3 regions of the Paenibacillus sp. FSL R7-0163 genome follow, and region 3 is predicted to be linked to each of the others. Evidence: riboswitches for the same ligand, from Rfam matches in the RefSeq annotation. Region 3 holds a riboswitch; each other region holds the start of a gene.
What was found. A riboswitch is a leader RNA that binds a small molecule or an ion and turns the genes downstream of it on or off. The one in region 3 is predicted to bind cyclic di-GMP.
Positions count from the first base shown of each region.

Region 1 (10,387 bases), 1.7 Mb from region 3:
TCCTATCCGTATTCTTCAGTGAATACATTTAATCTGTATGCACTGACTGATCCGATGTGGTCATCCCTTGATCTAACCTGGCTTGGCATTCCATACCGTGTATGGGGCTTCATATTTATTTTAGTGGCTGTAGCTGTTGCGGCATTTTATTCCTTTAAAAAGGATCGCTTGGACCTGACCAAATCCTATTTTATCGGCATGGTGCTTATAGTAGTGGTCTTTGTGCTTGGCACCAAAATGCATGAACGTTATATGTTCCCTGCTCTTATTCTTTGTTTGTTTACTTATATAGAAAGTCGGGACCGCCGCTTTTTATCGCTATTTCTCGGATTCAGCTTAACGCAATACATCAATGTGGCGTACACCTTATCCCACCTGAATGCAGATGTTAGCCCGGGTGCAGACGGAATCGTATTAGTGACTGCTATAGCTAATCTAGCATTACTGCTTTATATGCTGAATATCGGTTACGATGTGTATGTCCGCAAGGGTATAAAACCTCTTCCAGCGCCAATTACACTGGAAGAACAATATGAAGAAGATTTGAGAGTTGTCGGGCAAATTAAACCGCATCAGAAGGGAGGGCGATCTAACGATGAAGTTTAAGCGTATAGATTGGATATGCCTAATAGCTATTACGGCCGTTTACGCAGCGCTTGCTTTATATAATCTTGGCTCTACTAAATCTCCAGAGACCTTATGGGAGCCTGCTGCCAGTGGTGAAAGCTTCTATGTAGATTTGGGGCAGAGTAAACCATTGGAACGGGTCAATATCTTTGGTGGCGTAGGCACGGGGAAGTTCAAGCTGGAATTCAGCGACAATCCTGAGGTCTGGAGCAGTCCGATGGATGTCAGTGAGGATGTCGGGAATGTCTTCATCTGGAAAAGCCAACCCCTGAACGTTACTGCGAGATATGTGAAGTTTACAGTTACCTCTCCAGGGTTCACTTTGAACGAAATGGCCTTTTATGAGCAGGGGGGGGAAAGAAAACCTCTTCCTATTGACGGTGTGACACCGGATGCTAACGCAGTTCCTAAAAGAGGAGCAGCGGCCAATCTTTTTGACGAGCAGTCGCTCATTCCGGAATATTCTAACTTTATGAATAGCACTTATTTTGACGAGATCTATCATGCGCGAACAGCTTATGAATATACACACGGGATTGTGCCTTACGAGAATACGCATCCACCGCTTGGTAAGTTGTTAATTGCCATAGGGATGGAGCTGTTCGGGGTCAATCCATTCGGCTGGCGTATTATCGGAACCTTGTTCGGAGTTGCCATGTTACCTCTCATATATGTAATGGCGCTGCGTTTGTTTAAGAAAAGCAAATACGCCGCCCTCGCGGCAGGATTGTTTGCACTGGATTTCATGCATTTCACACAGACAAGAATCTCCACGATTGACGTATACGGAGTATTCTTCATTATGTTGATGTTCTATTTCATGCAGCGGTATTACACAATGAATTTCTACAAGCAGCCTTTGAGAAAAACATTAATTCCGTTATTCTGGTCTGGCTTATTCTTCGGAATCGGCGTAGCTTCGAAATGGATTGTGCTCTATGGAGGAGCAGGGCTGGCCATTATGCTGGCTATCTCCCTTTTTGAACGCTACAGAGAATACCAAGCCTCCGGACGCCTGCTGGCCGAGGGGAAGATTAAAGACAAGGAATTGCTGGGCACCTGTCGTGAAGCAGTAGATTCTTTTTGGAAAAAGACTGTTATTACGTTGGCTAGTTGTATTGGATTCTTTGTCATCATTCCAGTAATTATTTATAGCTTATCTTTTGTGCCAGGGTTATCTGCATCAGCAGAGGGCTTCACTATAAAAGGTTTGATTGATTCCCAAAAGAATATGTACAACTACCACAGTCAGCTTGTAGCTACACATCCCTTTGCTTCCTCATGGTGGCAATGGCCGTTTATGAAGAGACCGGTCTGGTTCTTTAGCGGCGGTGAAGGTTTGCCGGAAGGTCAGGTCAGCAGTATAGTGACTATGGGGAATCCTCTTATCTGGTGGACGGGTATTTTTGCGATGCTGGCAACGCTGTGGATTACGCTGAAACGTAAAGATAAGAACCTCTACATGATCTGGATCGCCTTCTTCTCGCAATATGTTCCGTGGATGCTTGTCCCAAGAGAAACATTTATTTACCATTATTTTGCTATGGTACCATTTATGATTCTTGGTATTGTATATATAATGAAGTTGCTGGATAGTAAATTCCCTGAGGCCCGTTACGTACAGTATGTCTATGTAGCCGTTGCTTTGCTGCTCTTTATCGCTTTCTACCCGGTACTGTCAGGGATGCAGGTCAGTGGAGATTACGTGAAAGATATGCTGCGTTGGTTCCCTACTTGGGTTTTCTAGGATTTAATAAAAATCTATAAAATAAGTTTATGCATGCAGCGTTATTATGAAGTGTAGATGGATGTAACGCTCCAAAAAGCTTGTAGGAGGAATAAAGGTGAAAGCCAGATATAGTGTGATTGTACCCATGTTCAATGAGGAGCAAGTAATTAGCCATACTTATGAACGTTTGAAAAAAGTAATGGACGAGTGCGGCGATACTTATGAGCTGGTCTTCGTCAATGACGGCAGTCGTGATCGTTCCGCCCAGATGATTCGGGAGATCTGTGAACGAGACGAGCATGTCAAGCTGATTGACTTCTCGCGTAATTTCGGACATCAGGTAGCGATTACAGCTGGCATGGACTATGCCGAAGGTCAAGCGGTTGTTGTTATTGACGCTGATCTTCAGGATCCTCCGGAGGTCATTTTGCAAATGATCGAGAAGTGGAAAGAGGGCTATGATGTTGTATATGCGAAACGCCTGAAGCGCCACGGAGAAACGATGTTCAAAAAGGTCACCGCGAAGCTCTTTTACCGCCTGCTCAGCAGTATGACAAGTGTGGATATTCCTACGGATACAGGCGATTTCCGTCTTATTGACCGTAAGGTATGTGATGTCCTGCGGGGACTTAAAGAAAAGAACCGCTATGTCCGAGGTTTGGTGAGCTGGGTTGGCTTCAAGCAGACTATGGTGGAATATGAACGGGAAGAACGTTTTGCCGGAGAAACCAAATATCCGCTGAAGAAAATGATTCGTTTTGCGTTAGATGGCATCACCTCTTTTTCACATAAGCCGCTTAAGATTGCTACGTATATTGGATTCTTCCTTTCATTCTCTAGCTTTCTCTATTTATTTTTCGTCTTGTTTCAAAAGATATTTTTCACCTCCTGGACGGTTCCGGGCTGGGCTTCCATTGTAGGCGTCAATCTGCTCTTTAACGGTATCGTTCTGATGCTGTTGGGTGTGATTGGGGAGTATATCGGACGGATTTATGACGAGTCTAAAGATAGACCGCTATACATTGTTAGTGAGACTAAAGGCTACCAGAACGAAGAACAACTGGACCGCCGGAAGGACCACAATGATGTCAGATAAGAACTTGCGTGCTGCATTCATACAGTTCCTTAAATTTAATGCCGTAGGTTTGCTCAATACGCTTATTGATTTTGTGATTTTCACATTGTTGAATTCACTAGGGATGGTATACGCATTGGCGCAGGTGATCTCCTATAGTGCAGGTACGGCGAATAGCTTTATTTTGAATAAAAAAGTAACCTTTCGTGATCGCGACCGGGGGAATAAAGAAGGCTTCGACCGCGTGCAGCTGGTCAAGTTTATCGTGCTGAATCTGGTAGTGCTCGGAATATCACTGCTGCTAATGCATCTGTTGACAGACAGACTAGGTATTCAAGTCTTGATCTCCAAGGTGCTGGTTACCTTTATCACGGTGATCATCAATTTCTTTGGAAGTCGTAAATGGGTATTTTAAACATTAATTTCAGGCAGAAGGAGTTGCTATGCTTAAAGGCAAGTAGCTGTTTCTGCTTGATTTGTATATAACCATAGAAACAATATACGGAGGTGAATAACATTGCGTAAATTCTCCTATCTACTCATACTGGCTGGGATACTTATCATGTTATATCCGACAGCTAACGAATGGTACAACGACAGGCAGCAGGAGAAGTTATTAGAAACGGCTGAACTAAGCACTGCCGATAGTACTCCCCAGCCAGATTTGAAGAGCAGGTATGCTGAAGTTACTCAGCTGTTAGCAGAGGAATCGGTTCTGGATGCTCAGGCACAGCCCCAACCCCAAGAGACAGAAAAGCCTGAACCGGAGATTGAGGTCGGTGGCAAAGTAATCGCACTAATTGAAATCGTTAAGATTGATTTGAAGCTGCCTGTATTAGAAGGGGCTACAAAAGCTAATATGAAACATGCTGCAGCCCATATGAAAGAAACGGCACCCCTTGGAGAGATCGGAAATGCTGCAATCGCGGCGCATCGGGCTAGAACTACGGGTCGTTTGTTTAACAGATTGAATGAGGTTGTTGTGGGGGATGTTATCACGGTAAAGACTAGTGATCAGGTGTTTAACTATGAGGTATACGATATTTCTGTTGTAGATCCGAGTGATGTCTCCGTTCTTGACGGGAATGACAAGGATAAGATTCTTACTCTGATTACATGTGATCCGCTAGTGAATCCAACGCATCGGCTGATTGTTCATGCTAAATTAACAAAATGAGAATAGTGAATGACAAGAAAACACAAATACCGGGAGATATTTATAAAATAATGGGTAATCTAGTAAATTAGGTCTTGTTCACAACTATAAATATGATAGTATTATACTATAAAAGCTAAACACGATAACGGCAAACCTTCCGAAAGGTAGGGACGCAAAGCTAAAGGGCCTTTTCCCGAAAGGATGGCAGCCAGCTACCGAATGAAGAGGCTTTTTTTGTTTGTTTCAAATGGATTCTATCAATTATATCTAGTAAAGCTAGAACAGATAGAGCTTATACGATAACGGCAAACCTATCGAAAGGTAGGGACGCAAAGCTAAAGGGCCTTCCCGAAAGGATGGCAGCCAGCTACCGAAAGGAGTTTTATCCGTGAAAAAGGTTTATTTTATGCTGGTGGCGTTGTTCGTCCTAATGACTTCAGTTCCGGTAAGTACAGCTCAAGCTGCAAGTGCAGATGCCAGCTGGTTGATTACATCCAAAGTGGCTCAAGGTGTTATTGGTATTAACTATGATATTCCGAAAGATAAAAGAATCAAACTCATGATCACCAAAGATAACAGCAGCTATACTTATAACTTGTATGCTTCTGGACAAGCTGAGGACTTCCCTTTGCAACAAGGAAATGGGACTTATAAGGTTTCTGTTCTGGAGAACACAACCGGTAATAAATACAAAGCGTTATATTCCGAAGTAGTAGACGTAACCATGAGTGACTCGAATTCCGTATATTTGGGCTCCGTACAGAATGTGAAATGGAGTTCTTCTGATAAAGCGATTGTCAAAGCTAAACAATTAGTACAAGGCAAAACAACAGACGAAGAGAAAGTTAAAGCGATCTATAACTATGTAGTTGCGAATGTACAATATGACTACTCTCTTGCTAATAGTGTAACTACTGATTATATTCCAAGCATCGATAAGACATTGACTACTAAAAAAGGGATTTGCTATGATTACGCTTCTCTTTTTGCCGCAATGCTGCGGAGTGTAGATGTTCCTGCTAAGTTGGTAATGGGGAATACAAGCTACGTTACGCAATATCATGCCTGGAACGAAGTATTGCTTAATGGGAAGTGGGTTACCATTGATACTACAGTGGATGCAGGACTTGCAAAGAGTGATAAGAAAACCGATTTAATTAAAGCCTCAAGCAAATATACTGCGGCAAAATACTATTAAATTCGCCGCTAGAAACATAACTCTATTAAATAAACAACTAGCTTAATTATTAAGCTAGTTGTTTATTTTTATATTAGGGGTTGCTTTTCTATTAATAGTTGGGGTATTATAGGTAAGCGTTGTTAGACAGTGTACAGGCGATACAAACGAGGCTGATAAAAAGCTTCGAAAAATAAAGCTTGCATTTCTGAAAACAACATGATATATTATAAGAGTTGCTGCTGAGACATTAAACGGCGTCAACGAGAACTTGATCTTTGAAAACTGAACAACGAGTGAGTAGGAAATCACGCAAGTGATATCCAAAATTAGAGAATTAATTTTCTCGTCAGATGTTTCAAAATGAGCATATCGCTCTTTTCAATACTAATTGGAGAGTTTGATCCTGGCTCAGGACGAACGCTGGCGGCGTGCCTAATACATGCAAGTCGAGCGGAGTTATTTTGAAAGCTTGCTTTCAAAATAACTTAGCGGCGGACGGGTGAGTAACACGTAGGCAACCTGCCCTTCAGACTGGGATAACTACCGGAAACGGTAGCTAATACCGGATAATTTCTTTTTTCTCCTGAGAGAAGAATGAAAGACGGAGCAATCTGTCACTGAGGGATGGCCTGCGGCGCATTAGCTAGTTGGTGGGGTAACTACCACCAAGGCGACGATGCGTAGCCGACCTGAGAGGGTGAACTACCACACTGGGACTGAGACACTACCAGACTCCTACGGGAGGCAGCAGTAGGGAATCTTCCGCAATGGGCGAAAGCCTGACGGAGCAACGCCGCGTGAGTGATGAAGGTTTTCGGATCGTAAAGCTCTGTTGCCAGGGAAGAACGTCCGGTAGAGTAACTGCTACCGGAGTGACGGTACCTGAGAAGAAAGCCCCGGCTAACTACGTGCCAGCAGCCGCGGTAATACGTAGGGGGCAAGCGTTGTCCGGAATTATTGGGCGTAAAGCGCGCGCAGGCGGCTATTTAAGTCTGGTGTTTAAACCTTGGGCTCAACCTGAGGTCGCACTGGAAACTGGGTGGCTTGAGTACAGAAGAGGAAAGTGGAATTCCACGTGTAGCGGTGAAATGCGTAGATATGTGGAGGAACACCAGTGGCGAAGGCGACTTTCTGGGCTGTAACTGACGCTGAGGCGCGAAAGCGTGGGGAGCAAACAGGATTAGATACCCTGGTAGTCCACGCCGTAAACGATGAGTGCTAGGTGTTAGGGGTTTCGATACCCTTGGTGCCGAAGTTAACACAGTAAGCACTCCGCCTGGGGAGTACGGTCGCAAGACTGAAACTCAAAGGAATTGACGGGGACCCGCACAAGCAGTGGAGTATGTGGTTTAATTCGAAGCAACGCGAAGAACCTTACCAGGTCTTGACATCCCTCTGAATCTGCTAGAGATAGCAGCGGCCTTCGGGACAGAGGAGACAGGTGGTGCATGGTTGTCGTCAGCTCGTGTCGTGAGATGTTGGGTTAAGTCCCGCAACGAGCGCAACCCTTAACTTTAGTTGCCAGCAGGTAATGCTGGGCACTCTAGAGTGACTGCCGGTGACAAACCGGAGGAAGGTGGGGATGACGTCAAATCATCATGCCCCTTATGACCTGGGCTACACACGTACTACAATGGTACCGGTACAACGGGAAGCGAAGCCGCGAGGTGGAGCCAATCCCATCAAAGCCGGTCTCAGTTCGGATTGCAGGCTGCAACTCGCCTGCATGAAGTCGGAATTGCTAGTAATCGCGGATCAGCATGCCGCGGTGAATACGTTCCCGGGTCTTGTACACACCGCCCGTCACACCACGAGAGTTTACAACACCCGAAGTCGGTGGGGTAACCCGCAAGGGAGCCAGCCGCCGAAGGTGGGGTAGATGATTGGGGTGAAGTCGTAACAAGGTAGCCGTATCGGAAGGTGCGGCTGGATCACCTCCTTTCTATGGAGAATCGTTCTCTGCAATGAGGACATTCAAATCGGAAGCTCAGCTTCCACAACTCAGGTTTATACTCTGTTACTCACTCGTTGCTCAGTTTTGAGAGTTTAAGCTCTCAAGTAAGACTTGATCCTTGAAAACTGGATACCGAAACGAATTTGCGTTTTAGAACATCTTTTAGCAACTTGTGTAAACAAGTAAAAGTTATTAGTGAGATTTTTCTTCGGAAGAATCAAGGTTAAGCTAATAAGAGCACACGGAGGATGCCTAGGCGCCAGGAGCCGACGAAGGACGTGGCGAACAACGAAACTGCCTCGGGGAGCTGTAAGCAAGCTTTGATCCGGGGGTGTCCGAATGGGGAAACCCAGCTGTGGTAATTCGCAGTTACTCATACCTGAATACATAGGGTGTGTAGAGGCAGACCAGGGGAACTGAAACATCTAAGTACCCTGAGGAAGAGAAAACAATAGTGATTCCGTCAGTAGCGGCGAGCGAACGCGGAACAGCCTAAACCAAGGGGCTTGCCTCTTGGGGTTGTGGGACGTCTCACATGGAGTTACAAAGGAATATGGTAGGTGAAGAGGTCTGGAAAAGCCGCGATAGAGGTAAAAGCCCTGTAACCTAAACTGTGTTCTCTCCGAGACGGATCCCGAGTAGTGCGGGGCACGTGAAACCCCGTATGAATCCAGCAGGACCATCTGCTAAGGCTAAATACTACCTGGCGACCGATAGTGAAACAGTACCGTGAGGGAAAGGTGAAAAGCACCCCGGAAGGGGAGTGAAATAGAACCTGAAACCGTGTGCTTACAAAAAGTCAGAGCCCGATCTATGGGTGATGGCGTGCCTTTTGTAGAATGAACCGGCGAGTTACGTTTAACATGCAAGGTTAAGCCGAGAAGGTGGAGCCGCAGCGAAAGCGAGTCTGAATAGGGCGATTTAGTATGTGGACGTAGACCCGAAACCGTGTGATCTACCCCTGTCCAGGGTGAAGGTGCGGTAACACGCACTGGAGGCTCGAACCCACGTACGTTGAAAAGTGCGGGGATGAGGTGGGGGTAGCGGAGAAATTCCAATCGAACTCGGAGATAGCTGGTTCTCCCCGAAATAGCTTTAGGGCTAGCCTCGGTATAAGAGTAGTGGAGGTAGAGCACTGATTGGGTGCGGGGTCCGCAAGGATTACCAAGCTCAGTCAAACTCCGAATGCCATATACTTATTGCCGGGAGTCAGACAGTGAGTGCTAAGATCCATTGTCAAAAGGGAAACAGCCCAGACCATCAGCTAAGGTCCCCAAGTGTGTGTTAAGTGGGAAAGGATGTGGAGTTGCACAGACAACCAGGATGTTGGCTTAGAAGCAGCCACCATTGAAAGAGTGCGTAATAGCTCACTGGTCGAGTGACTCTGCGCCGAAAATGTAACGGGGCTAAACACACCACCGAAGCTATGGCTAGATACGTATGTATCTGGGGTAGGGGAGCGTTGTGTAGGGGTTGAAGGTGTACTGAAAAGAGCGCTGGACACTACACAAGTGAGAATGCCGGTATGAGTAACGAAAAGATCAGTGAGAATCTGATCCGCCGAAAGCCCAAGGTTTCCTGAGGAAGGCTCGTCCGCTCAGGGTAAGTCGGGACCTAAGGCGAGGCCGAAAGGCGTAGTCGAAGGACAACAGTTTGAAATTACTGTACCACCGTAATCCGCTATGAGCGATGGGGTGACGCAGGAGGGTAGTGACGCGGACTGATGGATGTCCGTCTAAGCAGTGAGGCTGATGTGTAGGCAAATCCGCACATCATTAAGGCTAGGCTGTGATGGGGAGCGAAAATTATAGTAGCGAAGGTCATGATCTCACACTGCCAAGAAAAGCCTCTAGCCAGGAGAAGGTGCCCGTACCGCAAACCGACACAGGTAGGCGAGAAGAGAATTCTAAGGCGCGCGGAAGAACTCTCGTTAAGGAACTCGGCAAAATGACCCCGTAACTTCGGGAGAAGGGGTGCCCCGGTAGTGTGAATAGCACGAGGGTACGCAGTGAAAAGGCCCAAGCGACTGTTTAGCAAAAACACAGGTCTGTGCGAAGCCGCAAGGCGAAGTATACGGGCTGACGCCTGCCCGGTGCTGGAAGGTTAAGGGGAGTGGTTAGGGGTAACCCGAAGCTATGAACCGAAGCCCCAGTAAACGGCGTACCGTAACTATAACGGTCCTAAGGTAGCGAAATTCCTTGTCAGGTAAATTCTGACCCGCACGAATGGCGTAACGACTTGGGCGCTGTCTCAACGAGAGATCCGGTGAAATTTTAATACCTGTGAAGATGCAGGTTACCCGCGACAAGACGGAAAGACCCCATGGAGCTTTACTGCAGCTTGATATTGAATTTGGGTACGATCTGTACAGGATAGGTGGGAGCCGTAGAAATCGGAGCGCAAGCTTCGGTGGAGGCGCCGTTGGGATACCACCCTGATCGTATCTAGGTTCTAACCTAGTACCCTTACCGGGTACGGGGACCGTGTCAGGCGGGCAGTTTGACTGGGGCGGTCGCCTCCTAAAGAGTAACGGAGGCGTTCCAAGGTTCCCTCAGAATGGTTGGAAATCATTCGCAGAGTGCAAAGGCATAAGGGAGCTTGACTGCGAGACCTACAAGTCGAGCAGGGACGAAAGTCGGACTTAGTGATCCGGTGGTACCGCA
Region 1 is NZ_CP150224.1:5,450,436-5,460,822, reverse strand. It holds gene NST45_RS23990 (glycosyltransferase 87 family protein) at 1-606, shown strand, start outside; gene NST45_RS23985 (phospholipid carrier-dependent glycosyltransferase) at 596-2,374, shown strand; gene NST45_RS23980 (glycosyltransferase family 2 protein) at 2,472-3,452, shown strand; gene NST45_RS23975 (GtrA family protein) at 3,439-3,846, shown strand; gene NST45_RS23970 (class D sortase) at 3,949-4,608, shown strand; cyclic di-GMP riboswitch class I at 4,728-4,810, shown strand; cyclic di-GMP riboswitch class I at 4,885-4,965, shown strand; gene NST45_RS23965 (transglutaminase-like domain-containing protein) at 4,979-5,788, shown strand; rRNA gene NST45_RS23960 (16S ribosomal RNA) at 6,156-7,712, shown strand; rRNA gene NST45_RS23955 (23S ribosomal RNA) at 7,946-10,387, shown strand, end outside.
Region 1: another riboswitch for cyclic di-GMP. It lies ahead of NST45_RS23965 (transglutaminase-like domain-containing protein); the one in region 3 lies ahead of NST45_RS16740 (DUF6612 family protein).

Region 2 (10,387 bases), 1.9 Mb from region 3:
TTTATTTACCCAAATGGCTTGAGAGTACTCATTAGATTCGAGCACCTCCTTGTATTCCTTGTTCAAGTCTTCTTCTTTTAATTCGGAAATTACTAAAATTCTTTTATTTTCTACATCTATTGTATGTACAATTCCTTTCAAAACTTCATCATTCTTACTACAGGCGGTGACTAATAACAAAAAAACAAAAATAAGAGTCCATTTAATAGTAGTACGTGGTTTTTGAATCATGGACCTTCCCCTCTAGTGGTTACGACATTAGTTTACATCGGTTGCACAGGCATAGCATTTAGTACATTACCAATATAAGAATAAACAGCAGCATATCCATTATGACGACCTTTATTGATTCCCCTCGCACGCGGCAGTAACAATGTATCCTGAAATGCTTCCTGATGGTATAGCCAAAAAACCACCATGATTAAACTAATTCGTACTTATAGTCATGTGCAAATTCTTTGAATGTAATGGGTCTTTTACCAAGTAATATTTGTAAATCAGGCGTGATTTTTTTGGCTAATCCAATTTTTGCAGTGAAGTAAATTCCAATCATAACAGTCACAAATTCTTTTTTAATTCCTTTTTTTAACATTTTATCTCTAAACTGAAGAACTGATGGATTAACATATTTGATTGTTTCTCCTAGCTCTTCAGATAAAATTTCAGCTACTTCATAGTAATCTAGCGCTTCAGTTCCCGTTAACGAGTAACCTTTATTTTCATGACCATTCTCAGTTAGGATTCTAGCTGTTACAGTACCGATATCACGAACATCGATAAAGCTAGTCTTGCCTTTTCCTGCGGGTACATAGATCTCCTTTTCTTTACGTAGCTCTTCCCCATGTTGAGAAATTAAGTTTTGCATGAAGAAACTTGGGCGTAAAAAAGTATATGGAATTCCTGATTTTTTAATGATTTTTTCAATTTTATGGTGTGGAACAATTGGGTTTTTCTCTACGCCCAATAGAGATAGAAACACAATGTGTTCAACTCCGACTTCCTTTGCGATATCTATGAGGGGTTGGAAATATTTTTTTGCGTCAGCTATATGAGGAGGGCGCAGTAAAAATAATTTTTTCACTCCTGTTAACGCTGGACGAAAAGAATCAGCATTTTCAAAATCAAAATAAACATACTCACTGTCTTTTCGATGGGAGGCAATTTTAAAAGGTGTTTCACTTTTCCTTAGTTCGTTAACCACTTCACGTCCTACATTACCGGTTGCCCCTGTGATTAGAATCATAAGTCTCACTTCCCTAACTAATATTTAAATAGATCGTTTTAAGCACGTTCATAAACGTGGACATTTCTTGTTCAGAAATATTTTTAAGTGCGTTATCCATGATTTCGTCACTAAGAACTTCTATTTGACTCTTAATTATCATTCCCGAATCTGTAATGAATACAAGATTTGATCGTTTATCATTTGGATTATCTCTAATGTCCAGAAGTCCTTTTGCTTTAAGTCGCTCGAGTATACCCGTTATTGTAGGGCGATCCGAGTAAGTTCGCTCTGCAATCATAGCTGGAGTTGTTCCTTCTAAATGAATAGATATATCTTTTAATACTGCCCATTGAGGAGCTGTTACATTATAAAGTAAAAGTTTTTTTGTTAAGTTTTTTTTCATTTCAAGACTTACTCTTATTAATAACTGTCCTGGGTTGTCCATAAATTAATTCCCCTCTTTATATAGTTTGCACACTAACTACTTGATTAGTATACAAACTATATTCTCCTTTATCAATTTTAATTATTTTATTTGTTTAAATTGTGGGGAGTTACAGGTGAATGTCAATAATATTGATATTTTTATAAGAACTTTTGTTTGTATATAATAAAAATGAATGTTCTTATTTTTAGAGGCGATCAATCATGGAAATGAGTATCGACCAAACGGTTGGGATTATTTATCAGATCAAGGCGAGCAAGATTACACAACGCGAGATCGAGATCCGTGGCATCCGTGACAAACGTCCAACATAAACAAAGGGGATAGATATCATGCGGTGTATAACAATACGGCAGCCTTGGGCGACCTTAATTGCTCTTGGTGAAAAAGAGTTTGAAACTCGTTCATGGAGAACAGCCTACCGCGGCGAGTTAGGCATCCATGCCGGAATGAGGATTGACAAAAAGATTTGTGAACAGGAACCGTACAAATCAGTATTGGCGAAACATGGCTATACAGCAAATAATTTGCCGACAGGAGCTATTATTGCTACAGGTCAGCTCGCGGGATGTTATGTGGTTACTCCAGAGGTGGATTTAAGGGAATGGATCAATGGGAACGAATATGATTTTGGCGACTATAGCGAAGGACGGTTTGCCTGGAAGCTTGAAGGGGTTCATCCATTAAGCCATCCAATTCCAGCCAAAGGTCGGCTAAGCTTGTGGGAGCATTCGGATCACTTCTGAACGGCGAATGATATTTTTAATGTAATTTTTATGTGCCTATCAGCTTTTTTTCAGGTTCGAGGTATATATTGAAGACACCAAACACCCCCCAGTGTTTTGTGGTATATCTCTCTCAGGTCTTGCCAACTCCCATGGTAAGGCCTATTTTTTTGTTCACTAATTGATGGGGGGAGAGTAGAGCGGCTTCTATACAGCTTTATTTAATTTGAAACTGTTCTTCGTAACTCTTAAAAGAGGAAATATCCAGCCCTAGGTATCTGCGCATATGGATGGCAGCCTGAGCCGCAACAATGTCATTCAACAGCAGCATTCGTTCGTGATAGCCACGACATATATACTTGGCTTCAATTCCCGTATTAAGTCTGTTTTGCTCATACACCTTGATTCCCCGTCTTCTCATTTCTGCACGAACATCCCTTAGATCTGTTGTAGCTACTGCAGCAGCTGTTCCAAGCACCTCCAGATAAGGGGCGGGTGTTCGTAAGTGTGTAGATAAAATGGCGGAGTCCCGTTCGAAAGCTGATAAAATCATCGGAAGCAATAAATAAGATTTCACCAGCATGTTGTCCCTGCTTTCTGCTCTATGCATGAATCTCATCACCTCTAATAGGAACGTATATTCGTATTCTACCCCGATATTCCAAAAATAATCAATGGTATTTCTAAACAGCTTATTCAATGTGATTAAATTCACAACTAAATAACGAAGAATAAATTATATTAAAATTGTAATAATAAAAATTAATGTATCGGACGCACATAAAGGAGAATTATGATGGAAAAAGAGGGCAGCCTCCAACGTGGATTGTTTTTTGGTTTAATTCTGAGTGTTCCCTTATGGATATCCATATTGGGCTATATACAGTTACTTTAAAATTTAATGAAAAACCTTATGCGAAGCGCCTTTAGGCGCTTTTTTTGTATGGTAATAATGAGGGGGATCATCGAAAGGAATTGATTGACAATTGTGGGTGTCGGGCGCTAAACTGTTATTAATTCAAAAAGTATTAAAAGTCATAGACGGTTATTGGAGAGAATGCTTCGGCTACCAGTTCTGGACTTGCAGTGTAATACATATATATAGTCATGATAATAGCAAACCGTCTGAAAGGGCGGGACGCAAAGTCCAGGAGTCTAAAGTGTCTTAAAGGCACAATGACCGTCCGACTGCCATGAGAAGGGAATTCCACTTCTTTTTGGCGGTCTTTTTTGTTGTTAGGTCCTTTAGAGTTTCTGGTAATTATTCTGATTAATATAAATCATAGTTTTAGGAGGTGTGCCATTTGAAAAGAAGAATAAGACCGTTACTCTCGCTTGTATTAGCTGGGATTTTGACGGTAGGTAGTGGGCTTTCCTCATTAGGAGCTGGAGTTGCTGGAGCTAGTAGTTCTTCTACATTGGGAATTGCAGGGGACTACAACGTGTTTATTCTAGGGGATATAACAACGGTTTCGGATACGGAAGGAAGGTTTGCTGCTGGAGGTAACGTTAACTTAACCAACTATAGTGTTGGAGATAGGTTGACCGCTGCTGAGGTTTCCTTGACTGACACACTTGTTGTTGGAGGGAATCTTACTTTCAACGGAGGTACTGTTTATGGGAATATCGTGCACGGGGGAGATTTTTCAGGGAATGTAACGCTCCTCAAGGGAGGTACAAAAAGACAGGGGAGTACGATTGACTTTTCAGCCGTAGGTCAGTCTTTGAAGGACAAATCAGCAGAACTTGCAGCATTGCCGGCGAATGGAACAACAGTGTACCAATATGGCAGTCTTACCCTGACAGGTACAGATCCTGCGGTCAATGTTTTTAATGTTCCAGGAGATAACGTCTCTAATACCTATGGAATTACAATAAATGTTCCCTCAGGATCTACAGCAATTATTAATATTGATGGTTCTAACGTAAAAATGAAAAACTTCGGATTTCTACCTAATAACGTGTTGAACAGCAAGAAAATTTTGCTTAACTTTAGCCAAGCTGCGTATCTGGATATGGCAGGCATAGGTGTAATGGGAAGCATACTTGCCCCCTATGCTCATGTTGATTTTATTAATGGTCAGATTAACGGTACTTTAGTGGCGGCTTCACTCAAAGGGACTGGTGGTGGTGAATTTCACCACTATCCATACGATGGTGATGAACCTGGACCAACGCCGAAACCAACGCCAACAGTGACACCAACGCCAACGCCGACAGTGACACCAACGCCAACGCCAACAGTGACACCAACGCCAATGCCAACAGTGACACCAACGCCAACGCCGACAGTGACACCAACGCCAACGCCAACAGTGACACCAACGCCAATGCCAACAGTGACACCAACGCCAACGCCGACAGTGACACCAACGCCAACGCCAACAGTGACACCAACGCCAATGCCAACAGTGACACCAACGCCAACGCCGACAGTGACACCAACGCCAACGCCGACAGTGACACCAACGCCGACACCGACACCGACACCGACGCCAACAGTGACGCCGACGCCGACACCGACACCAACACCGACGCCAACAGTGACACCGACACCGACGCCGACAGTGACACCAACGCCGACGCCGACGCCAACGCCGACGCCGACGCCAACACCGACGCCGACAGTGACACCAACGCCGACACCGACGCCGACAGTGACACCAACGCCGACGCCGACGCCAACACCGACGCCGACAGTGACACCAACGCCAACACCGACGCCGACAGTGACACCAACGCCGACGCCAACGCCAACAGTGACACCAACGCCGACGCCAACGCCAACAGTGACACCAACGCCGACGCCAACGCCAACAGTGACACCAACGCCGACGCCAACGCCAACAGTGACACCAACGCCGACGCCAACACCAACGCCGACGCCAACAGTGACGCCGACACCAACGCCAACGCCAGAAGCAACACCGACACCGACGGTAACACCAGAAGCAACACCGACACCGACGGTAACGCCAGAGGTAACACCGACACCGACGGTAACGCCAGAGGTAACACCGACACCGACGGTAACGCCAGGGTAACACCGACACCGACAGTAACACCAGAAGCAACACCGACACCGACGGTAACGCCAGAGGTAACACCAACACCAGAGGTAACACCAACGTCGACACCAGAGACTTCGGTGTTCCCGACACCAACGCCATCATCCGTAATTGGCACTATAGTTCTTGCAGAAGATCCTGTGCCGCTTGGGCCTGTAGCTTCGCCGACACCAGCGCCAGTACCAACACCGTCGAATAGCACAGAAGTACTTGTTGATGATGATGAGATCCCATTAGGCCCGGTACCGGCAGTGACACCAACGCCAACACCAACACCTGATGAAATCATCGTAGTGGACGATACGATCCCATTAGGTAAGCCACCTGTGAAGGAATTGCCAAAAACGGGTGAATCAAGTCCTGCACCTTACTATGTAGCAGGTTTAGGTTTTGCACTTATCGGATTATTAATGAGAACCAAGTTCTCCAAAAAGAATAAATAATAAACGGTAGAGCACAACATAGAGTCGCTTTCGGGGGGTGTCCCGATGGCGGCTCTATTTGTATGTCATGATTGCGATAGTTTGGTGCATTCTAAGTAGATGGTATACTCTTGTTGCAAAAGAAATGAAGAGGGGATGGCGAAGGCGAATTGATATGGTTCATTATTAGCGCTGTAATCATCATAGGGATTCTAATCTATGTGGGATTTTTCTTCTATGGTATTGCTATTAAACGAGCACCAAAGGTATTTCTAAGTAATAATCCTAATCTGAAGGCTGATCCTCCGGTTGCCGGAGCTTCTTGGGGGGAGGGGAAAGATTGGGTCTCTCGCCAGAGCTTCGAGAATATTGAGATCGTATCTGCAGATGGACTTAAACTAAGAGGTTTCTTACTCCAATCTAATCGTGCTGCGGGACGCACAGCCATTCTAGCCCACGGTTATTCAGGTAAAGCAAAGGATATGGGGGCGTACGCCAAAATCTACTACGAGAACTTAGGCTTTAACATCCTAATTCCCGATGCAAGGGGGCATGGAGATAGCGCAGGGGATTACATTGGTTTTGGTTGGCCGGAACGAAAAGATTATTTGCAATGGATTGAATACATGATTAAAAAGACTGGGTCTAGTGCTCAAATTGTGCTTCACGGTGTTTCTATGGGCGGTGCTACAGTGCTAATGACCTCAGGGGAAGATCTTCCGCCGCAGGTAAAAGCTATTGTTGCGGACTGCGCTTATACCTCAGTAAAAGCACAATTATCTTACCAACTACGGCGCATGTATCGTTTGCCAAGTTTCCCTTTCGTTCAAAGTGCAAGTCTAATCACCCGCTTGAAGGCGGGGTATGGTTTTGGTGAAGCCTCTGCATTAAAACAAGTGCGGAAAGCGAAGGTTCCGATTCTTTTTATTCACGGGGATGCGGATAACTTTGTACCTTTTGCTATGATGAATGAATTGTATGAGGCATGCCAGAGTCCAAAGGAGAGGCTCATAGTGCCGCAAGCGGGGCATGGATTGTCTTATGATACGGATAAGGCGGGGTATATAGATGTAGTAACAGCTTTTGTAAGCCGATATGTAAAATAAGTCCTGAACGTAGACAGCGCCCGATATCCGCTAGGTAGCGGTTATCGGGCGCCTATATTTTTCCACACATGACGTAGTCCTTGAATAAGGATCGTACCGTCATGCTTTCTCGTTATATTCATCCCCCGCCGTTCGTGAGTAACGGGTGTCTTGATTCCTTGTTATTTCCAGCAGCCGTGTGGCGAGAATAATCCTTCCAATACGACAAAAGCCCTACCTCTCTTTTGCCCTTGCGGCTCCATTGACCGCGCCAGTGTGAATCGGAATGCTATATTTCGAATTTAATCTCATAAAAAGGAAGAGTACTGCAAGAAAACATAAAGCCTCTTTGTCCAAAATGCCGATGTGTATAATAGTCGGCCTGACATCTTCTTGGTGGGGATATTCAATATATCGAAAAACAAATACCATATAAATATAACACACTATTGTTTAAAAGGCAAATATAATAATGAATTCCAAGATAAGGTTTATTTGATTCTAGAGAGGAACAAACCTCGATAAGGAGCGCTTAGATTTTGAAAGTAACTTAAATTGGGTTAATTGTGAATTATTCCGGAAAAGCTAGTAAACCAGAGGAGATGGGCGATCTCGGTGCAAATGGGCTAAAATGTAAGTTGGATATTTTTGCAAACGCTACAAACTACAACTGAAAATGCCAGAGACGAAGGGCTTGTGTCTGCTGGGGTTATTTTGCGTGCCTATTTTGTGAACAGCTCTCTAAAACTGACAATAAACTCCAACATTGATTGAAGGATTGAGGGTAGACCGTTATAATTAATAAGTCTGGATTTTAATTAAAAAATAAGGGAGATTTTTATGAAACGCGCAGATGTGTGGCTGATTTCCATCGTATTGATTGCTGCGCTCGCTTTTCTCGTACCGAGATGGTTTTCGGACAATGATGACAAAGGTGGGGCCGGTAAAAATCTCATAGCCAATGTAACGGTGGACGGTGAGTTATTTAAAACGGTAAAGCTTACAAAAGAAGAACAAACCATTGAGGTCCGCACGGAACGCGGCTATAACATTTTGAAGGTGCATGATTACGGGATTGAAATGTACGATGCCGATTGCGCTGATAAAGTTTGCCTAGGTTTTGGTTTTATTACCCTGCCCAAACAGACGATTGTCTGTCTACCGCATAGAGTATTAGTCGAAATCACCAGTGCGTCGGGGGAGGATGATATAGATGCCTATGTCCAGTAGTGAATCTGCAACAGCTTTAAAAAGAACAGTGATTATTGCGATTTTCGCCGCAGTGGCAGTAGTGTTAAGTTTAATAGAGGCACAGATTCCGTTATCCGGGATGGGACTGGTGCCGGGTGCTAAGCTCGGACTGGCCAACATTATGATTTTGACTTGTATTTACTTTTTACGTGGACGGGATGCTTTCCTGCTTGTCATCCTCAAAACACTGCTTACTGCATTTCTGCTAGGTACCTTCTCAAGCTTGCTGTTTAGTTTATTTGGTTCACTTTTTAGCTTTGTTGTTATGTTTGTGCTGATGCTGATTAGTGGCAAAGGTAAGAGTATAAGCTTGATCGGAATTAGTATAGCTGGTGGGATTGCACATAATATCGGTCAGCTGCTGGCAGCTTCTATGGTATTTGCATCACTTAGTATTTTTTATTATCTTCCCATGCTGCTGATCACTGGGGTAGTAACAGGAATTGCCGTGGGCTATGCAGTCCGTTATTTGGTGGCGTCATTGTCAAAAATATCGCTGTTTGAAGAATTTTTGGACTGATTAGTCACATCAGCGGAAGGATGACTAACATGAATGAATCATACGAAGGTCAAGACTTAGAGGGAGAAGGACAAGCGGTCATCTCTCTGGATGGGGTATCGTTTGGCTATGATCCCGAGCATCCGATTCTTCAAAATATAACGTTATCTATCTCACAAGGACAATGGGTCAGCTTGGTTGGTCCTAATGGCTGCGGGAAGTCTACGTTGGTCAAGCTGCTTAATGCTCTGCTGCCTAAGGGGGCTGGTGAGATTGAGGTTAGTGGCATGCTGCTTAGTGAGGAAACGATCGGAAGCATTCGGCAATGTATCGGAATGGTGTTCCAAAATCCAGATAATCAGTTTATTGGAGCCACTGTAGAGGAAGATATCCTATTCGGCCTGGAAGGGCTTTGTTTGCCGTACGAAGAGATGGCTGAACGTTTGCACTCCTATACGACAAGACTAGGAATAAATCATCTGTTGTCCAAGCATCCGGGTGAGCTGTCGGGAGGCCAAAAGCAGCGTGTTGCTATCGCTTCCATTCTTGCTATGGAACCAGGCATCGTCATTTTTGACGAGGCCTCTTCTATGTTGGATGAAGGAAGCAGAAATGACCTTCTCGGCATTCTGCAGGATATGCGGGCAGAAGGGAAGTACACGATCCTCATGATTACGCATGATGCAGATGAGATTTTGGCATCGGATCGGGTGCTTGCGCTGCATGGAGGTAGTTTGGCTGCAGATGTTACACCGGCGGAGTTGTTCCGGAACGAGGAGCTTCTGGAAAAATGCCATCTGCGTGAACCTTATCCTTGGCGCCTTGCACGCGAGCTGCAGAACCAGGGTATTCATGTGGATGTTCCGATCAGTGAAAAGGAGCTTATAGACACGTTATGGCCATAGAATTACAGCAAGTAAGTTACACCTACGCTGACCGAAGCCTCTGGAAGCTGACGGTGCTCCGGGACATTAACCTCAGTGTACCCATTGGCTCGATGGTTGGTATTGCGGGGGCGACGGGCTCAGGTAAATCGACGCTGCTGCAAATGTTTAACGGGATACTGAAACCAACCGAGGGTACGGTAAAAGTGCTTGATGTAACCATTCAGGCTGGTGAGAAGTCCCCTAAGCTAATGCCACTGCGCCGCCGAGTCGGATTGGTATTTCAATTTCCGGAGCAGCAGATGTTCGAAGATACGGTCGAAAAGGATCTCATTTTCGGTCCCCTTAATTTCGGTATGAGTCTCGATGAGGCAAAGTCACGTGCACGTCAGGCCATGTCAGATATGGGGCTGGATCTCGCGTTGCTGGAGCGGAATCCTTTTCAATTGAGCGGTGGACAAATGCGTAAGGCGGCTATCGCTTCCGTGCTAGCTATGGACCCGGAGGTCATCGTTCTGGATGAGCCCACGGCAACGCTTGATCCCATTAGCCGTGCAGAGCTAATCAGCTTGCTGGAGCGATTATGCCGTGAGCAGGGCAGAACGATCATTATCGTTACGCATCGGATGGATGAGTTATTGCCCTATGCGGACAGCTGGGTTGTACTTAAAGAGGGCAGCACGGCGTTTCAGGGCAGTGTAAAGGCACTTGCAGGTGATCCTTCGATTCTGGAACAGTGTGGTTTGACGGTTCCGCAGTCCCTTCGTTACTGGCGTGCAGTTG
Region 2 is NZ_CP150224.1:5,631,093-5,641,479, reverse strand. It holds gene NST45_RS24780 (DUF3221 domain-containing protein) at 1-231, opposite strand, end outside; gene NST45_RS24775 (SDR family oxidoreductase) at 422-1,243, opposite strand; gene NST45_RS24770 (MarR family transcriptional regulator) at 1,257-1,670, opposite strand; gene NST45_RS24765 (ASCH domain-containing protein) at 2,003-2,416, shown strand; gene NST45_RS24760 (hypothetical protein) at 2,613-3,005, opposite strand; cyclic di-GMP riboswitch class I at 3,501-3,591, shown strand; gene NST45_RS24755 (choice-of-anchor A family protein) at 3,700-5,439, shown strand; gene NST45_RS24750 (LPXTG cell wall anchor domain-containing protein) at 5,544-5,906, shown strand; gene NST45_RS24745 (alpha/beta hydrolase) at 6,056-6,991, shown strand; gene NST45_RS24740 (NusG domain II-containing protein) at 7,811-8,200, shown strand; gene NST45_RS24735 (Gx transporter family protein) at 8,184-8,741, shown strand; gene NST45_RS24730 (ATP-binding cassette domain-containing protein) at 8,771-9,625, shown strand; gene NST45_RS24725 (ATP-binding cassette domain-containing protein) at 9,616-10,387, shown strand, end outside.
Region 2: another riboswitch for cyclic di-GMP. It lies ahead of NST45_RS24755 (choice-of-anchor A family protein); the one in region 3 lies ahead of NST45_RS16740 (DUF6612 family protein).

Region 3 (10,387 bases):
AAATAAAGTGATTATGCGTTGAGTCACATTTTAAATAAAAAGCCATACAAATGTTTGCACTTCGCCTTAAAGAAAGAATAACCCCTAACAACTTTATGCCATATCCTAATGAAAATAATAAAAAGGTGGATATCCATGACTGAAATACAAATAGCTGCTGTGGGAGATCTAATGGTCAAACGTTATATTATTTCGGATGCTAAACAGCCTGACGGAACCTATTCGTTCAGCCCCCTGTTTGCAAAAGTAGCTCCTTATCTGAAACAGGCTGATTTGACGATTGGCAATCTCGAAACCACCTTTGCTGGAAGTGGCCCCGAATGCCGGAAAAGCCCACGATCAGGCGGTCCGATATTCAAATGTCCAGACGAACTGGCCCCTGCACTTAAGGAAGCCGGATTCGACGTATTAGTAACGGCCAACAATCATTGCATGGATTATGGTGCCCCGGGTCTGGTTCGGACGTTACGAGTTCTGGACCGTAATGGAATCGACCACACGGGAACAGCTAAATCATTAGAAGAATCCAAGAGAACGCTTATTAAAAACGTCAAAGGAATTACGATTGGCATCCTCTCCTACACAGCAGGAACTAACCGAATTCCTGTACCAGTGAGTAAGCCATGGCTGGTTAACCGGATATCTACGCCCAAGATCATTCGCGAGATTCGAGATTTAAAAAAGAAAGTCGATCTAGTCTTGCTTTATCTGCATTTCGGAAGCGAATATCGTTACACTCCAAACAAGAGACAAAAAGAACTGGTCAATCTCTTCTTTAAAAATGGCGCCGACATCATACTGGGGTCTCACCCACATGTTCTTCAACCGTTAGCGCTTCGTGGAAAAAAACAATTCGTTATTTACTCATTGGGGAATTTTGTTTCGACTAAACTAATGAATATTCCTTATACACAAAGCGGTGTCATTCTTACGCTTAAAATAAAGAAGGATGAAAAAGGACACACGAGTATAACCAACGTAGGTTACATCCCGACTTGTGTAGATCGAAGAATAAAAAGCGGCAGGAAAATTACAGAGGTCATCCCCATCCGCGACGCATTAAAGAGAAGCGACACCGACATAAAAACAGAGCGGCGAAATCTCATGAATCGAATGTTGAAACATACGACAACAATTTTAAAGAGGGAATAGAAGTCATTACACAAAAATAACGTTCCGCGAAATTTACCGCGGAACGTTATAGATTTAGCGCTCAAAACTGTGTTTGGGTTTAGCGTAAACGATCAGGCATCATTAATTTAAGGAATTCTAGAATACCATTCTCTACTACGAGTTCTTCTCTATCTTGATCAGCAAGTACTCTTCTGATGATATCTTCTTTACCCTCCAGCACTTTACTTGTCCAATGAGGATCAATGATAAGAGATCGTCCTACTGCTACTAATTCAGCATTTGTCAACGTTTCCTCTGCGTCCTGTTTGGTACGGATATCTCCTACCCCAATTAAAGGTACACGGCCATTGATTTTCTCATGTACATATTGCAGGATTGATTTTTCTTTAAAATCTTCTGATGCAGAAACTTTCTTAAAATCCCCTAATGAAATATGCAGATAATCCAGCTTTTTATCAGCTAATTTATCAATAAGATAAAAGGTGTCTGTGATTTTAATGCCAGGCTCTTCATATTCTTCTGGAGAAAAACGATAACCGACAATAAAATCCTTAACCTTTGAATTGTCAACGACAGCAATAACTGCATCCACTAATTGGTTAATGAAATTAAATCTTTTCTCTAAGCTTCCGCCCCATTGATCATCACGACGGTTGGAGTGTGGAGAGAAGAACTGTTGGACTAAATATGTGTTTGCTCCATGAATTTCTACCCCGTCAAATCCAGCTTGAATAGCACGTTGAGTCGCTTTTTTAAAATCCTCAATTACACCGAAAATTTCATCTTCTGTTAATGCTCTTGGAATTTCTGCATTCGGACGTTCGGCAGCAATGGCGCTGGAGGAAACTGGTTGTACGCCACGTAGTATTTTTGAATCTGTCATTCTTCCTGCATGGAATAGTTGTAAAATAGCTTTTGTTCCATTTCGTTTAATAGTAGATGCTAATCGGCTAAGGCTAGGAATAAATTGATCGGAGGAAACACTAAGTTCACCTTCCCATCCTTTTCCACCCTCTTGTACATTTGCTGCCGCAGTGATGACCGCACCTACTTCGCCCGTTCTTAGTGAATAGTATTTCAATTCATCTTGTGTTACTACACCGTCATAAAAGCTCATTCGCGTGGTCATTGGAGCCATAACCACTCGATTTTTTAATGTCAGTCCTCTGCGAAAATTTAATGTTGTGTCTAGTGCTATCATCTTTTCCCCAACTTTCATTAAATTATATTTAAACAAAATATTATATACATGCGCATACATATAAATTACAGCAATGATTTATTCTTGTCAACTAATAAACAACTGCTGTTGAATACAACAAAAAGCGCTGTTCAGCGGAACAGCGCTTTTTGCTCGATATGAATCGTCCTTATTATTCTAGTTCGGCCGGTTTTACAATGGCTGTACCTTTATTATTCTTGGAATATTTAGCTTCAATTTTCGTGGTGTATGTATCTTTGGCTCCGTCACTTACCAGCACATAACTCAGATCGACTGTCAGCTTTTCCGTTTGCCAGGTCTTAGTATTGACGAATAATTTCCACGTTACGCTTTTGGGTTGAACTGTCTCACCATCCCAGAGGTTCTCCTGGTCATAGAGTTTGATTATCCCCTTAGCTGCTGTCGGATCGGTTACCGTGAATTGTAAGACCGTTTGTGCGCCAGCCGTGCTGACTTTCATGGATTTTTTATAACTTTTGACCGAATCAAGCATGGAAACAGGATCGTATTGGCCTTTAGAGTAAAAGGCATCCCATTCCGTTTTCTCCAGTCCAAGCCAATACTGTGCATCAGGATCGATCGGCTCCCCGTCATCGTCGTAACCTTCATCTTCAGATTCATCGATCAGTTCACTTCCGTCTACAAGATAGTAAAACTCCTTGTCATTGGCATATAGACTGTACGATGTTTCTAAAAGACTACTAGCGACAGTGCCTGCTGCGGCAAAATTCGGCAGACGGTTGATATCCAGCTTCAGAGTGTTGGTGTTGCTGATACGCACCCCGCCGCTTTGAATATCCTGTTTTTTGGTCACATCCAGATGGAAATTCTTTATTGCTTTGGAGGCTGCCGTTACTTTGCTGATCATCTGATCCGCGGTTACTACTGTTGAGGTAGCTGCAGACACTACTCCTGGATTAGACATCCATCCGATCGTTCCGGACAGCAATAAAGCACCTACTGCCAAACTAGTACCTATTGTTTTGAAAAAACTATTCATGTACTTCCCCTTTCGGCCCCTTGCGATAATGTAACGCCGTATAGGTCGAAATAATAAAAGAGCTCAAAATAGACTACATATTCTTAGAGCTATCCTTTATGCTTCATAAGACATCCCTATGGCGGCCTGGCGATCATTTCCTTCTGTCGAAAGGCTTTAGACCCATGGCTTTGTGTCATCATCTTTCGATGATTTTACCTTTAACGCGGACATTCAATTAGTTTTAATAGATTAGGGACGCATGTCCCACCGCTAATTTTATCATGGTTATAATTACCTGTAAACGACTTATCTTCCATTCGAATTCGCTATGATACTCAGAAGAAATACTACAATCAAAATGAAAAATGAACGATTACATACGCTTATAAGTCTTATTAATGAGAACAGCAGAGACAGGGGGTGCAGCAAAATGAGTGACCGGGAAATTTTCGAGCTCTATAAAGAACAAGTATATTATTTTTGTTACTACTTAATGAAAAATCAGGCAGATGCGGAGGATATTTCCCAAGAGGTATTTGTAAAAGTTATCTTAGCGGATAAGTCGAAGGTAAGAAACTTGAAAGCTTGGATTTTACGAATTGCTTCGAATGAGTGCAACAGTGTGATCAAAAGGCGTAAGACGGGGTGGATGAAAGAAGTACGTAATTATTTACTATCCAGGTCTGAGGAATCAAACCCTGTAGAAAAACGTTTGGATCGACAGGAAACTAAAAAAGAATTACAAGGGTTATACAGTCAGCTTCCTGACAAAATCAGAATGGTAGTAGTCCTTCGTTTTATAAACGAATTGACTGTACCCGAGATTTCTAAAGTTATGAGCATACCCGAAGGAACTGTAAAATCCAGACTGAACAAGGGACTTAAAATACTAAATAGAATGGGTGGAACCCAACTAAAGGAGCTGAATAGTAATGAGTCTCTATATTGAAAAAGATAAACATATTCCCCGACCAGATTATGATTTGATGTGGACTGCCATAGAACAAGAAGCATATACACGTCAAAGAAATCTGCATGCCTCCCAGAATACTCCTAGGCCTAATAAAAAGGTTATTCCTATCAGTATTGTCTTTTCTTGCCTCTTACTTGTAGCCATTCCTGTATTCGCTAGTATGACGATTAATTGGGATAAAATTGGTGGTCGAAGTGTGAGTAATGCATTAAATAACGGCATCGGTCAACAGTATAATCTTCAAACTTCCAGTTCAGGAGTAACAATGAATTTGAACGGTGTTGTAACTGATGGAGAAAAAATGAAAATGCTGTTATCACTTGATACTAAATCTGATCTATCCCAATATATTGGATTTGCTACAGAGGAAAACATCATCACTAGTGAATCCGGTGCCAAGGCAAAGGTATACGGTTATTTAGAATACGATCCTGAAAGCCAGAAACTCATTGGAGTATATGAAACACCTGATACATTAAAGGATGATAAAAAGGACTACAAGTTTGAAGCACGGAATCTCATTTTTTACCGTGATCAGAATATTCCCTTACAATCTAATCATCAAGCAGGAGATACAATAATTGATACTGGAGTTAAGCAATACCCAAGCATTCAAATCGAATCCGTTCGACATGTTTCCAATCAAACCATTATCCGTTACAAAGTCGCTGCATCACCATCTGACTTAGGACGGGGTAACCCACATTTGGTAGTTAGTACTGGTGGTCAAGAGAATGAAGCAATTCCAACCATCATGCCTAACGAAGGATCGGATTTATTTATTGAACAGGTTTTTAATATAACTGAATCAGATTGGAAGGAAGCTAGTCTTCATTTTAGTTACATTGAAGAAGCGAAACGATTTTCAGGTACGTGGAAGTTCGATTTTAAAGCAGATGGACAAAAAGCAAGTGAGGCGATTTACACTAAGAAACTGTATAACAGTCCTGAATTTCAAGAAAAGACCGGTATAACCTTAGATCAGCTAGTGGTTACCCCTTTGGATATCCAAATTCTAATAGATGAAAATGATTCGCTTAAAAAAGGAATTGTCCACTATAATACCGCTCAGTTGGTTATAGGTGATAAAACAATCACTGGGGGTTGGAATTTGAAAGGTGATCATTCCGAAAGCTACCAGCATTTATTTCAATTCGAATCTCCGGAATGGTATAACGACTGGTCCGATGTTCCAATGAAACTTATATTAAAGGATGCTGTTATTGAGAAACGTGATACTACTAAGAATTGGATCACTATAAACAAACCTAAAGAAGAAAAGCAGTTCACTTCACTTGATGTCGATGGGTTAAAAATTGAATTCACTTACTATACTGAGGGCGAAAATTTGATTGTCGAATCAACATCCAAATCTTCTGGCTTCAAAAGTGTTAACCAAACTACGTTACGGATTAATGGCAAAGAGGTGGTGCCTGAAATTACGCCTAAGGGCATGATATCTGCAGGAACTAATATTGATAGCTACAAAGATATTCCTTTCGACGAAAAAATCGAACTGAACCCTGGTATCTATAAATATAGCGATCCTAGCCGGAACGAGGAAATTAAACTTTAATACAGGAAGTTAATCTATGTCCCGCCCTTTCTAGTTAATCCTAAGGGCGGGTTATTTTTGGATAGAATCATTTCTGTTTATGTATCTCTTTTATTTCCTTCACACCAAAAAAAGCATAGAACGGACTCAAGTCCGCTTTATGCTTTCCATTATTAAGATAAACAATATTTAACCAGCGCATCTCGCACACCATGCTCGTTGTTTGACCCCGTGACAGCATTCGCTGCCGCTTTGACCTCAACCGGAGAATTATCCATTGCAACGCCCATACCCGCGTATGTAAGCATAGAAATATCATTAAAATAATTACCGATCGAAAGAACTTCCTCTTGCGGAATTCCCAGCTTCACAGCCAGATTCTTTAAGGCGTTGCCCTTGGAGGCTTCCGGATGCATCAAATCAACGAAAAATTCACCACTGCGCAAAATATTGTACTCATGGGTCCAAGTACGCCATTCACGTTCAGCTTCGTCAAGGATTTCTGGTTGTGTAAATACAGTAAACTTAACAACCGGTTCACGGAAATCTTCCCATGCTGGCAGTGTAGCCGGCACGATACGGAAGTGTTCATACATATAATTGGCTTCTTTGGTCAGGTTTTCTACATTATCTACATACATATCAAAAGCCGTATTCACATCATAATGAATATCATGCTTTCTACAATAATCAATATAAGGGTCAAGACCACGAGCATCCATACCGTATTGATGCAGCACTTCCCGATCTTTCACACGAACCGTTGCAGCTCCGTTATGACCTAGCACATAACCAGACAACCCCATTTCCTCCATAAAAGGAATCGAGTTCTGCGGACTGCGGCCGGTACATAACACGATTTGCCCACCAAGACGCGTAACCTCAGCAATGGCTTCTTTATTCTCAGTGCTCAAGTGGTGATCATCATTCAACAGTGTACCATCCACATCTAGTGCAATCAGTTTGTATCTCATACTCCCACCATCCTTGTCTTTCTTTTTCTATATATATTGAACCTGGCTATTTGAGTTAAGTTTCAGTCGCAACTGCGGTGAATATTTGGACTTCCAGCCGCTGTTGTTTCCAGATTTCTTGATTTATACCGTTTAATAGTGGTTGAAATCCGGAAACAAAGGCGGTCGCTATCGCTCTTACAGTTCCAAATTTCCCCTCCGTCACTCCATTCCCTTATCCCAAGTTTCCAAATTCAATTTATATACCATTTTTTCTATATATTATTGTTCTGGTGCTTCTGTACTTAAGAGTGCCAGTTCCTCTAGCGTAAGTTCCCGGCTAGCTCCCAGTGGCAGACTTTCGTCCAGCCTCAATTCTCCCATAGATACTCGTTTCAGAAAAGTGACTTTTTTGCCGACAGCTTGGAACATTCGCTTCACCTGGTGAAACTTTCCTTCTGTGATGATCAGCGAAATATGTGAGATTACTTTACTGCCACGTTCTCTTCCCAATATAGTTAGCTGTGCAGGTAAAGTAACATATCCATCTTCCAGCTCGACACCTGCCGCAAAAGCCGCTACATCGTCTGCATCTACGTCTCCCTCAACTGTAGCTTCATAAGTCTTAGGGACATGCTTGCGTGGCGATAGTAGTTCGTGGGCAAGCTGTCCATCATTGGTGAGCAGAAGCAGCCCTACTGTGTCCTTATCTAACCTTCCTACAGGAAAAGGTTCAAACTGTACATATTCCTGCTTTAAAAGATCCAGAACAGTCCGATCCCGCTTGTCCTCTGTTGCCGACAGAACTCCCGGTGGCTTATTCATCATAAGATAAATAAATTCACGATAGGTAACAAGCTCGCCGCCAACCACAATTTCATCGTGATAAGGGTCTACATGAAATCCACTATCCTTGACGACTGCACCATTCACGGTAATTAAACCTTGCTTGGCTTGTTTACGAATATCGCTGCGTGATCCTACCCCCATATGGGACAATACTTTATCTAAACGCTGCTTTTTTGCAGTTTTCCCTGATAGGCTCATTCTTACATCCACCTCCAGCCTGCGGGATATTCATTCTTGAGCACACCGTCCTGCCACTTCCCCCAGCCTGCACTATAACCATCTATGCAGACCAGTACGTATCCTTTTTGGGTAGTTCCTATTTTAATAGAGAGACGTTCTTGACTAATCAACAATGTCTCTCCTTTAAGATAGGAAATAGCTTCATTACTCGTACTGGAAAGTGAGACACTTCGGCAGCTCTCTTCAGGGTGTAACGCGGTAGCCATTGGATGTCCTGGGATAAATCTGCCGTTACGGACATGTCCTACATACCATCCTGGACGAATCGCCTTTAATCCATTTAATCTTTCCTTAGGTAGTGGGGAGATGTACAGATGATCACCGAAGAAAATCGGATACCCTTTTGGCTCCCAGCCAAGCTGATCTTTTATAAAATCTCCATATGCAGCCAATGCTTGCTCTTCTCCTGAACCTTGACGGCCACGTTCAGCGCCAGCAGCAGATTTATTAGAGAACTTACCTTCTTTCCCTCGTCTGGCTTCTGGTTTGTTTGAGGATTTAACATGAGCAGTGCCTTTTTTATTCGTATTCCGTGTAACTGCGCTCAACTTAACTTCGGCTTGATCACGTTCCTCCGCAGATACCTTTGGCCCTACATGCTGCAGCACAGCCATGAAATGTCCTTCACCTTTTACTTTATGCGGCCATAGTCTTGCCGTCCCTGATAATTCTCCAAAACCTGGAGCAAACGAGCCAGTGCCTCCAACTGTAATCACCGAAAACTGTGGATGTTCAGAAATAAACTCCGCTATAATTTCCTCATTTTCTTCGGTAGCAAATGTACAGGTGGAATAGACAAGTGTACCTCCCGGTGCCAACGCTGTTGCAGCAGAACGTAAAATATCCCGCTGCATGGCAGCATATTTGGCAGGTGTACCTGAATCCCACTGCTTCACCATGTCTTCGTCTTTACGGAACATCCCTTCACCTGAGCATGGAGCATCAATCAAGATTTTGTCAAAATAAAGCGGGAATGCCGCTGCAATATGATCTGGACTTTCGTTTAATACGATACCGTTGCGCACCCCATACAGCTCTAGATTTTTGGCTAAGGCTTTCGTGCGTTCTGGATGAAGATCATTGGTAACCAACAAGCCTTCTCCTGAGAGCTTGGCAGAAATCTGTGTGGATTTGCCCCCAGGTGCAGCGCATAAATCAAGGACACGATCTCCTGGCTGTACATCAAGCAGTTCCACAGGTGCCATAGCGCTTGGCTCTTGAATGTAATACAATCCCGCGTGATAATGTGGATGTTTACCTGGTCTAGCCCCATCCTCTGTATAGAATCCGGTTGGACACCACGGAATGGGTTCCAGCTCTAAAGTGGAAAGAGCTTGCAATTTCTCCACTGAAATTTTCAATGTATTAACACGAACGCCTCCGTTAGGGGTCTCCTTGTACGAATCCGCAAATTGATTATAATCCGTTCCCAGCAAGTCCATCATACGCTCGCTGAAAGAACTGGGCAGTTGTGCCGCCATGATGCCGTCCTCCTGATAGTACTGCTAAAATTTAGGTGTTTAAAGATTCAAGGAACACCCTTACGGGTGTCCCTTTGGCAATACTCATTTATAGAGGATCATTATTTACGATGAGAAGAGGTCGGTCTCTGAGGACCTCGTCGTTGAGGATTATTCGGTGTGATCGCCATAGCCGCAGAGTTCACTTCGTCCGCCAGACCTTGATCAATGATTTCTATAGTCAGATCATAATAAGAAAATGGCTGCTGCTCACACGACTCCAAGCGGCGAACATAATCCTTCACTTCCACCACTAGCTTAGCCAAATTAATGCCAAGTGTCACTGCTGAATATTCTTCCAGCTTGGCAGCAGCCCCACTTAGCATAATCGTTGCACCACGCATATTATTATTGCGGCAATGGTACAACCCAACAGCTACTTGGAGAAGTGCTTTGTACAATGGGTCGCGTTGCTTGGCAAGCCATAGCTCTTCGAGCACCTCGTGACATTCGAAATAATCCCGGTCACGATTAAAGTACACTAGATAAGCCAAGTACAACGGATCATAAGCCATCCGGCAAACTATCCTTTTTAGCTGCGGAGAGAAGTCCCCGTACATGATCCAGAAGCTCCTTCATCGCTTCCATGTCCTGAGCCTGCCATATTTCGTTAAATCGAGCCTGAGTATCTATAGCCTCATTCACCAAATGATAGAAATACAATTGATGAATAGATTTGAGAATTTGAGTCGTCATATTCGAGTTTTCCTCGAAGGTCTTTTGCGCTTCCAGAATTTCATCACGAATACTGGACATTTCGCTGTCCAAGATGGAGGCTGCTTCAGCTGCGGTTTTCAGGCGCACTCGCATTTCATCCGGCAAGCTTTCCCGATATTTATAATTCAGAGAGTGCTCTATGGTTGCCCAGAAATTCATAGCTAGTGTACGAATTTGGATCTCTGCGAGCACTATTTTTTGTCCCAGAGCTGTCTGCACAGGATATTTAATAATCATATGAA
Region 3 is NZ_CP150224.1:3,746,913-3,757,299, forward strand. It holds gene NST45_RS16730 (CapA family protein) at 136-1,152, shown strand; gene NST45_RS16735 (NADH-dependent flavin oxidoreductase) at 1,232-2,395, opposite strand; gene NST45_RS16740 (DUF6612 family protein) at 2,508-3,356, opposite strand; cyclic di-GMP riboswitch class I at 3,474-3,565, opposite strand; gene NST45_RS16745 (RNA polymerase sigma factor) at 3,769-4,287, shown strand; gene NST45_RS16750 (DUF4179 domain-containing protein) at 4,271-5,887, shown strand; gene NST45_RS16755 (Cof-type HAD-IIB family hydrolase) at 6,040-6,840, opposite strand; gene NST45_RS16760 (pseudouridine synthase) at 7,102-7,866, opposite strand; gene NST45_RS16765 (RsmB/NOP family class I SAM-dependent RNA methyltransferase) at 7,869-9,389, opposite strand; gene NST45_RS16770 (DUF309 domain-containing protein) at 9,491-9,943, opposite strand; gene NST45_RS16775 (GTP pyrophosphokinase family protein) at 9,933-10,387, opposite strand, start outside.